Regions from separate parts of the Mesorhizobium sp. M5C.F.Ca.IN.020.29.1.1 genome, predicted to be linked through region 1. Evidence: riboswitches for the same ligand, from Rfam matches in the RefSeq annotation. Region 1 holds a riboswitch; each other region holds the start of a gene.
The links. Region 1 has a riboswitch for thiamine pyrophosphate ahead of EOA85_RS14580 (YkoF family thiamine/hydroxymethylpyrimidine-binding protein). Riboswitches for the same ligand answer to the same signal wherever they lie in the genome.
Positions count from the first base shown of each region.

Region 2: another riboswitch for thiamine pyrophosphate. It lies ahead of EOA85_RS28600 (HMP/thiamine-binding protein); the one in region 1 lies ahead of EOA85_RS14580 (YkoF family thiamine/hydroxymethylpyrimidine-binding protein).
Region 3: another riboswitch for thiamine pyrophosphate. It lies ahead of thiB (thiamine ABC transporter substrate binding subunit); the one in region 1 lies ahead of EOA85_RS14580 (YkoF family thiamine/hydroxymethylpyrimidine-binding protein).

Region 1 is NZ_RZSW01000153.1:3,634-6,898, forward strand. It holds gene EOA85_RS14570 (aspartate aminotransferase family protein) at 1-245, shown strand, start outside; gene EOA85_RS14575 (alcohol dehydrogenase family protein) at 254-1,363, shown strand; gene EOA85_RS14580 (YkoF family thiamine/hydroxymethylpyrimidine-binding protein) at 1,373-1,981, opposite strand; TPP riboswitch at 1,972-2,084, opposite strand; gene EOA85_RS14585 (DUF2934 domain-containing protein) at 2,412-2,780, shown strand; gene EOA85_RS14590 (hypothetical protein) at 3,133-3,265, opposite strand, start outside.
Region 2 is NZ_RZSW01000517.1:1,230-4,494, reverse strand. It holds gene EOA85_RS28605 (sulfite exporter TauE/SafE family protein) at 98-874, opposite strand; TPP riboswitch at 1,126-1,238, shown strand; partial or broken gene EOA85_RS28600 (HMP/thiamine-binding protein) at 1,229-1,378, shown strand; gene EOA85_RS28595 (ABC transporter permease) at 1,458-2,258, shown strand; gene EOA85_RS28590 (ABC transporter ATP-binding protein) at 2,255-3,013, shown strand; gene EOA85_RS28585 (ABC transporter substrate-binding protein) at 3,010-3,265, shown strand, end outside.
Region 3 is NZ_RZSW01000213.1:988-4,252, forward strand. It holds partial or broken gene thiP (thiamine/thiamine pyrophosphate ABC transporter permease) at 1-550, opposite strand, end outside; gene thiB (thiamine ABC transporter substrate binding subunit) at 676-1,689, opposite strand; TPP riboswitch at 1,733-1,847, opposite strand; gene EOA85_RS18030 (thiamine diphosphokinase) at 1,950-2,594, shown strand; gene EOA85_RS18035 (ABC-F family ATP-binding cassette domain-containing protein) at 2,596-3,265, shown strand, end outside.

The DNA.
Region 1 (3,265 bases):
GCGACGGCATGCTGGCGGCAATCGAATTCGTCGCGGACAGAAATGATCGCGTGTTCTTCGATGCATCGCAAAAGATCGGGCCGCAGGTCGCAACCGCCCTCGCCGCAAGCGGTGTCATCGGCCGCGCCATGCCGCAGGGCGACATTCTCGGCTTTGCGCCGCCGCTCTGCCTCACCCGCGAAGAGGCCGACATCATCGTCTCGAAGACGGCCGATGCGGTGAAAAGCGTGTTTGCAAACATCTGAAGATCGACATGAACGCCATGACCAAAACCCTCCCCGCCACCATGGCCGCCGTGCAGCTGACCGGTCACGGCGGGCCGGAAAAGCTCGTCTACCGCACCGACGTGAAAGTGCCCTCGCCCGCCCCAGGTGAAGTGCTGGTCAAGGTCACCGCTTGCGGCATGAACAACACCGATGTCTGGGTGCGTCAGGGCGCCTATGGCACGGAGCAAGATGCTGCCGCGGTATCGACTTGGCGCCGCCAAGGCAACACGCTGACTTTCCCGCGCATCCAGGGCACAGACACGGTCGGCCACATCGTCGCCGTTGGCGATGGCGTCTCGCCGGACCGTATCGGCGAGCGGGTGATGGTCGATTTCTCGATCTACAACCGCGACGACGATTCCCTCGCCGACATCGACTACATGGGCCACGGCCGTGACGGCGGCTATGCCGAATACCAGGCTGTGCCAGCCGAGAACGCCCATGTCGTCGATACCGAAATGACCGATGTCGAACTTGCCACCTTCTGCTGCGCCTATCTCACAGGCGAACAGATGCTGGAACGTGCCGCACTAAGAGCTGGCGAGCGTGTGCTGGTCACTGGCGCTTCTGGCGGCGTCGGCTCCGGCATCGTGCAGCTGGCGCGGGCGCGCGGCGCCATCCCCTATGCCGTCGTCGGCAAGGGCAAGGAACAGGCGGTGCTCGACATCGGGGCCGAAGCGGTGATCACTCGTGGCATCGCCGACCTGCCCGCCGCCGTGAACGCAGCGACCGAGGGCCGGCCGATCGACGTGGTTGCTGACCTGGTCGGCGGCGCCATGTTCAACGACCTCTTGCGCATCCTCAGACCCGAAGGTCGCTACACGACGGCCGGCGCGATTGCCGGCCCGGTCGTGCAGCTCGATCTGCGCACCATGTATCTTAAGCAGTTGCAGCTGCACGGGTCCAGTCAGGGCACGCGACACGATTTCCGCCGCATCGTCGGCTACATCGAGGACAAGAAAATCCGGCCGCTGGTCGGCGGCGTCTACAGGCTGTCCGATTTCCACCGCGCCCAGGCGGATTTCATTGCCAAGGATTTCGTCGGCAAGCTGGTGGTCGTTCCGGATGCCGTTTCGGATCTCGCTGCAGCCCGTTGACAGGCAAGGCTAACGAGGGCTCGGGCTGTTCGCCGACACGGTAAGGTCGAGCGCCACATGGCCTTGCGGCGCGCCGAAGCGAAGGAAAGCTTCCGACAGCGTCGCGAACACCGGTCCAGCGTCGCCCCTCAGCTTCGTGCAGAAATTCTTCGACCTGTCGAAGACCCCCGAGGCCTTGAGGAAGTCGATGCAGCCGTAGATCTCGTCCATGTGGTGGCCCTCGCCGAGCGGATAGAGCGAGAACTGCGCGGCGACCTCTTGTCCGAGTTTTTTCGCACCGTCGACATGCGCCCGCGCCGCGCCGATGCGCTCGGCCAGGGACAGCTCGTGGCTGCTGCCGGAAATCGGTGTGCAGATCGGATCGTCAGGCTCGCCAGGGCAGCCACGCGACACCGTTGCCGACAACACGCAATGCACACCACTTGCCGCCGCCGAGGCGAACAGATCGCGTATGGCCGGAAAAAGCTGTTCCGGCGGGCCGACGATCAGCGTCGAGATGTCGTCGGTCTCAATGCGGAAATTCGGCCGATAGAAATCCATCGCCGAAAGTGCCCTAAGGATGACGCCGACGAAGTCATCGCACATCGGATACAGGGAAATCTGTGCACCTGAAAACATAGTCGCCTCGCTCCGCTGGCATTACCCAGATCAGCTTGAGGGACCGAAGGCTTGACGCCCACCATCTCAGCCCCGGCAATACGGAGCGCCCCTGTCGATATGGGCGACGTAGCACCCGCGGAAAGGATGTTCAAGCAATGGCCAGCCCTAATTTAGTCTGGCATCGTGCTGCAGGAGCCGAACTTTCTCCTGAAGCGCGTTTCCGTAGGGAAAACAATGCTGCACCCTTCAGCGCGATGGACGACTTGCTCTCGAGCACCGCACTAGGATTTGCTCCGGGCCACCTAGCGCATCGCAGCATCGCAACGCCGCAGGCATGGTCTTCCGGAAGCCAGCCTTCCGGGTCCCCTCTTTGTCTGAAATCGGCGTGCAGGGTGGGATCGTTCCGACGCTCCTTCGCGTTGGGTGAAACCCACAAGGAGGAACGACCATGTCAGACGACAAACACGAACGCATTCGACGCCGCGCATATGAGATCTGGGAACGAGAAGGCCAGACGCACGGTCTGCACGAGCGCCATTGGAATCAGGCGACCGTCGAAATCGAGAACGAAGACCGCTCGCTTGGTGCTCGCCCACCGGCGATATCTGGTGCCGATGTGCCAGCTCCCACGCAGACCCAAAGCCGAGTGAAGAAAGGCAACCGCGCCGCTGGTCAATCGGATGTTGAGGCAGCGGAAGCGCTGGCGATGAGAACAGGCATCACCGGCGACCAAGCTCAAGACCTCATCGACCGCCTTGGTGACGATCCGCTGGCACTCGAAGAGGCGGCGCGGAGCCTTAGAGCATCCGAAAGGTAAACGCCGGCTGTCCAGGCAGCCCATCGCTGTACTCGACACACCGCCGCAGATTTTTCCCACAAGCGGACCGCCGCACCGGCCAAACAAATGAAAGCCCGCGCCTCTCGCGGAGAGAGCGGGCCGATCGGGTCGCGGTCCTGTTTCATGACCTTGGACTGAGATCGCGGTTTCGCCTTCGACGCTCGATGATGCGTCCGTTCGACGAGCAGCGTCGGCTGCCATCAGCGCCGGGTGTTCCAGCCTCACGACGAGCGGGCCCTGTCCTGATGAGTTCCGTCAGCGTCGCCGAGCGCCACGTTCCCCACACGAAGTCGAGGTCTGCCCGCATCGCGTGTGGGTAGAAAGCAGTGCATCAGCCCGGTTCGATTATCGTTCCCTCCACAAAACCAGTGAGGAAGGTTTTGACCTGTCGATCAGCATGGCTAGCCATCCACGTCATCGCCGCTGGTCCAACCCACAGCGACCGGTCGGGCGCACTTGGGTTT
Region 2 (3,265 bases), on a different contig from region 1:
TCAAAGGGGTCTCTTCGTTCCATTTGGGAACTGAGTTTTCGTTTCCGGCACGGCCGCCGGGGAAGCGACGCCGACAACTTTTTCGATGTGCCTCAGTTTACACCCATTCGAAGAGTTGCGCGGTTTGCCAGCCCGCCAGCAGTATAATGAGAATGCCAACGAGCCTGAGAAGCGTCTTTTCTGCGATTGACTTCACCACCCAACCGGCCATCGGCGCTGCGACTACGCCGCCAAGGATCAAGCCGGCGACAGAGAGTAGATTTTCCGTTAGCTCTCCTGCCTCCGCCCAATGGCCCGTTAGTAATGCAAACAAGAAGGTCAGAGACACCGAGAGCGTGATGAGGAACTCGCTCGCATTTACTGTTCCAATAACGTAGCGGGGCGTCCCGCCAAAACCGAGAAGGCCCGTCGTTACGATTGGTCCCCATCCGCCACCCCCTGCGGCATCGAGAAATCCACCACCAAGCCCAAGGGGAGGCACCACGCCCGCAGGGACCGGTTTGCTTGGGATCCGCCGGAAGGAACGGAACAGGAGCCAAGCTCCGACGAGCGCAAGGTATGTCGTCACATATGGCTTCATGATCGCCCCCTCAAACGAGGTGAGCACAAAAGCGCCGAGAACGCCGCCGAGCACGCCAAATGGCATCAGCCGCCAGAAAAGTTTCCAGTCGATATTGCGGTGATAGAGGTGAGCCGAACCCGAGGCCGCAGTGGTAAACAACTCAGCCGCGTGAACTGAAGCCGAAGCGTGTGCAGGAGACACGCCAAACCCCAGCAGCGTTGTCGAGGAAACCACGCCGTAGGCCATGCCGAGAGCCCCGTCGACAGCTTGAGCTACAAACCCTACGAGCGCAAAAAGGATAAATTCTTGCATTTGGCTCTCCAACAAAGCGCGGTCGTAATGGGCGAAATAGAAACCCGCTGCCTACAACGAATGCAATTCATGCTTCCACAATTCACCAAACGCCTGGCATCGACAATGGCGACGAACGGGAAACTGTCCACTCGATCGTCGCCTTTCCGCACCCGCTGCGATCGCATAGCACTGCGGCCCACCTCCTCCGACCCGAAGTTTCACGGGGCCGGACCCTGACTTGCAGCTCCACCCCATATCTGTTTAATTGCCGCCATCCACAGGGGTGCTCCGTATCGTCGGGGCTGAGAGATGGGCTGCAAGCCCGTAAACCCTAGAGCTGATCTGGATAATACCAGCGGAGCGAGGCGGGCGATGTTTTCTGACGTACAGATTTCTCTTTATCCGAGGACCGGCGATTTCGTCGGTGTCGACATCTCCGCGCTCGATGCGCTCGACCCTTGTCGCGATCGGTTGCGCATGGGCACAGGCGATATTTCGACGCTCCCGGTTGGCACGCCCGAGGGCCATGTCACGACCGACCTCACGGTCTCGGCCAACAGCCCGGCCCCGCGCTGATCTTTTCGCGCCAGACAGGTCTCGCATGTCCCAATCTTTCTCCGCCGCGCCGCGAATCGCAGCCTTGTTCGCCAAGATCGGACCGGCCTTGCTATCTGTCGGCACGCTGGTTTTGGCTTGGGAGCTCTATGCGCGCATCTCGGGCATCTCGCCCACCACGCTGCCCGCGCCGTCACGCATTCTCGCCCAGGCCATCCAGCAGCGCCAGGCGCTGTTCGACAACACTGTGCCGACCACCAGTGCCACATTGGTGGGCTTCGCCTGCTCGCTGGCCGTTGCCTTCCTTCTTTCGGTGCTGATCGATTTCTTCAAACCGCTGCGCCGCGCCCTGTTCCCGGTCTTCATCATTAGCCAGACGCTGCCGCTGGTGGCGATCGCCCCGCTGGTCATTCTCTGGTTCGGCTTCGGGCTGACGCCGAAGATCATGCTGGTCGCCCTCGTGACTTTCTTTCCCATGCTGGTCGCGCTGGTGCAGGGTTACGAATCGACGGATCGGGACATCTCGGCGCTTCTGAGTTCGATGGGCGCTTCCCGCATGCGCATTTTCCTGCTGGCCCGCCTGCCCTCCTCGCTGCCCTATTTCTTCGCCGGGCTGCGTATCTCGATCACCTACGCCGTGGTGGGCGCCATCTTCGCGGAATATGCCGGCGCGGCCAAAGGGCTCGGCATCTACATGCTCAACGCCAAGAACAATTTCCGGCCCGATCTCGTGCTCGCAGCCGTGCTGATCAGCGCCTTGCTCACGCTGGCCCTGTTTGCCGCCACGGTGCTGATCCAGCGCGCCGCCATGCCATGGGAGCGGCTCGATGCCGCACGAAAATCATGAGCAGGCGGCTGGAGCTGCGCCAAGTCAGCAAGCGTTTTGGCGACATTGACGTGCTTGCCGGCATCACCCTGCATGTCGAGCCGGGCGAATTCGTTTCAATCCTCGGCCCCTCCGGAGCCGGCAAATCCACGATCTTCAAATTGCTGACGGGCGGTCTCGAAGGCTACGGCGGCGGTGTCGACTTCGACGGGCGGCCATTGGCCGACGCGCGCCGACCGTTTGCCTTCATGCCGCAGCACGATGCCCTGATGCCTTGGCGCACGGTTATCGACAACACCGCGCTCGGTTTGGAAGTGCAAGGCATGTCCCGCAAGGCGGCGCGCGACAAGGTGGCGCCGCTCTTCGGCGAATTCGGCCTTGCGGGCTTCGAGCAAAGGTATCCGGCGCAGCTCTCGGGCGGAATGCGCCAGCGCGCCGCGCTGTTGCGTACCGTCGTGCAGGACCGCGCCATGCTGTTGCTCGACGAACCGTTCGGCGCACTCGACGCCCTCACGCGCACCGGCATGCAGCGCTGGCTTGCGATGATGTGGGACCGACACCGCTGGACCGTCCTGCTGATCACCCACGACGTGCGCGAGGCAGTCTTCCTGTCCGACCGCATCTATGTGCTGAGCAGCCGCCCCGCCCGCGTGCTGCGCGAAATCGCCATACCTCTTCCGCGCCCGCGCACGGATCTTGTCTCGCCGGAAGCCAGCGCCATCGAAGCCGACATCCTCGATACCCTGCTCGATCCACAGCCCGCCCAAAGGACATGACCATGCTTTCCAGACGCCTCTTCATCGCTGCCGCATTGATCTCCGGGCTCGGTCCCGTCACGTCCGTCCGCGCCCAGCAGACTGTCACCGTCGCACTAGACTGGACGCCGAACACAAACCATGTCGGGCTCTATGTCGCCCAGGCGAAAGGCTTCTACGCCGAGGCCGGGCTCGACGTGCAGATCCTGCCCTACAGCGACACTGCGGCCGGTACGCTGATCGCCAACCGCGTGGCTGATTTCGGTATATTGG
Region 3 (3,265 bases), on a different contig from region 1:
ATGCGGGCCTGGCGCCCATGCCGAGCTGGCTTGCCAGCCGCCACTGGTCGGCCGGCACTGTCGCCAGCGCCTCGAGGAACAGCCGCGTCGCCAGCGGCAGATTGAAGAAGACATGGGCTACGAGGATGCCGGACAGGCCGTATATGCCCGGCCAGCCCTGACCGCCAATCGCGGTGAGCACGCCGGCGAAATAGCCGGCACGGCCATAGAGAGCCAGAATGCCGAGTGCGGCGACGATGGCCGGCAGCGCAAGCGGCACGGCGAAGAGCTGCAGGATCAAGCCACGACCAAAGAAGCGCGGATGCCGCGACAGCGCCCGCGCAACGAACAGCGCCGGCACGACGGAAAGCAGTGTCGACAGCAAAGCCTGCCACAGCGTGAAACGGGCGACACGGAAGAGGTAGGAATCGAAAGTCGACGCGGCGCCGGTCGGGTTGCGTGTAGCTTCAAGGATGAGCCCGGCGAACGCTCCGCCGATCAGCAGCGCAACAGCGGCAAGCGCGATGGTGCCTGCGGTGACGCGGGGATCGGCAGGATATCCGGTATGCATGCCGCCCTGCCTGGTTCAACGATCGTCGAAGCAGAAAATATGGCTGAGGCCGAGTTCCCGCCCACGCCCCTCTGTCCTGCCGGACAGAGGGGGGCACCGTAAAGTGATCATCTTTCAATCACAAGCTACTTGCTCATCACCGACAGCCATTCGTCGACCCAGGCCTTGCGGTTGGCGGCGACCTCTTCGGGGCTGAACAGCAAAGTCTTGGTCGGCTTGACGAGCTTGTCGAAGGCCGGATTGAGCGGCTTGTCAGTTTTGCCGGCAGGAAACATCCAGTTGGTCTCGGGGATGACATCCTGGAATTTCGGCCCGGTCATGAAAGTCAAGAACTGTTTCGCCAACGGGTTCTTCGCACCCGTGGTGGTTATGCCGGCAACCTCGATCTGCAGATACTCGCCCTCCTCGAAGGACGCCGCCTGATAGCGTTCGGTGTTTTCGGCGACCATGTGATAGGCCGGCGACGTGGTGTAGGACAGCACCATCGGCGCCTCACCCTTGGTGAACAGGCCATAGGCCTCGCTCCAGCCCGGCGTCACGGTGAGCACCTTTGCCTTAAGCTTGGCCCAGGCTTCCGGCGCCTTGTCGCCATAGACCGACCTCACCCACAACAGCAGGCCGAGACCGGGCGTCGAGGTGCGCGGATCCTGGATGACGATCTTCTCATCGGCATTGCCGTCGACCAATTCCTCCAGGCTCTTCGGCGGGGTCTTTAGCTTTTCGGTGTCGTAGACGACGGCGAAATAGCCATAGTCGAACGGCACGAAAATATTGTCGCTCCAGCCACCCGGCACATTGACGTCGATGACGACGCCATGCGGCGAAAACAGGCCGGTGGCCTTGGCTTCCGCCGTCAGATTGGTGTCGAGGCCGAGCACGATGTCGGCCTTGGTTGCGGCGCCTTCCAGCTTGACGCGGTTGAGCAGGGCGACGCCGTCGGCGACCGCGACGAATTCGAGAATACAGCCGCATTCGGCCTCGAAGGCCTTCTTCACCGCGGGGCCTGGACCCCAGTCGGCGGTGAAGCTCTCATAGGTATAGACGGTGAGTTTTTCCTGCGCGGATGCCGGCCCGATGCCGGCGAGAAGGGCCGCCGCAAGCAGCATTGCCGAAACAAGAGTGGATAAAAACGTGCGCATCGGCGCCTCCTTCGTTCACGTTGAAAGGAATTGAGGCGTCGGGCTGTCCGAAACGTCTAATCCCTCCGCCGGTACAAACCGGATCAGGTTCAGCGGGTTGGCATGGTTGCCTCTCAGCTGGTCCGCGAAGATCGCGTCCAGCACCCCGTTAGAGCGTTTCGACACATAGGCCCGGCCCAGGTGTGGCGCAAGCGGAAGTTTGCCGGGCATCCGGAACGCGGCCTTCCGTTTCGCAAGCAGGGCTGGTAAGGGCCACGCATATGAGCAAATTCACCATCCTGCTTGGCGGCGATCTTATCCGCACGCCGCTGCTCGACCGCCAGGTCGCTGGCACGCGTGTCATCGCCGCCGACGCCGGCATGAGCCATGCCCGGACGCTGAGCCTGACGCCGGAACTCTGGGTCGGCGACTTCGATTCGGTGCCGGCGGATCTGCCGGACGAGCTGGCCGCCGTGCCCCGGCAGGTGTTTCCGGCAGAAAAGGACAAGACCGACGGCGAACTGGCTATCGCCGCCGCGCTCGAACGCGGCGCGACCAGCCTCGTGCTTGCCGGCGCGTTCGGTGGCAAGCGGACCGACCACGCCTTCTTGCACCTGGCGCTCAGCCTCCGACTGGCCGAGGCAGGGACGGACGTGCTTTTGACCAGCGGCGCACAGGAAGGCACCCCCTTGCTTCGCGGAAAGGCCGGCTTCGACTACGCCGATGGCACGCTGTTTTCGATTCTCGGCTTTTCCGACCTTTCCGGCCTGAGCGTGACCGGCGCCAAATGGCCGCTGAACCATATCGAGGTGGCGTTCGGCTCGTCGCTGACCATTTCCAATGAGGTCAAGGGCCGGCTCGAAATCGCGCTGGGCAGCGGCCGCGCGCTGTTGCTCGCCCACCCATTCCCCCTTACCGAAAGCTGACATGGCGCCGCCACTTCTCAATCTCGACGGGATAAAACTGACCTTCGGTGGCACGCCGCTGCTCGACGGAGCGGAACTGACGGCGTCGGCGGGCGACAAGATCGCTTTGGTCGGCCGCAACGGCTCGGGCAAGTCGACGTTGCTCAAGATCGCTGCGGGATTGATCGAGCCGCAGGACGGCGAGGTGTTCCGCCAGCCTTCGGCGACAGTGCGCTACCTGCCGCAAATGCCCGACATGGACGGTTTCGCCAGCGTCCGCGCCTACGTCGAGGCGGGGCTCGGACCCGCCGACGATCCCTACCGCGCCACCTATCTGATGGAGCACCTCGGCCTGTCCGGCGAGGAACCGCCGAACGATCTCTCCGGCGGCGAGGCGCGCCGTGCTGCCCTCGCCCGCGGCATGGCGCCGGAGCCCGACATTCTCCTCCTTGATGAGCCGACCAACCATCTCGACCTGTCGGTCATCGAGTGGCTGGAGGAGGAGCTTGCCCGCACCTCTTCGGCGCTGATCGTCATCTCGCACGACCGCCGTTTCCTCGAGCGCGTGTCACGCGCCACTGTCTGGCTCGATCGCGGCCAGACCCGCAGGCTCGACAAGGGCTTTGGCCATTTCGAGGAATGGCGCGACAACGTGCTGGAAGAAGAAGAGCGCGAGCAGCACAAGCTTGGCC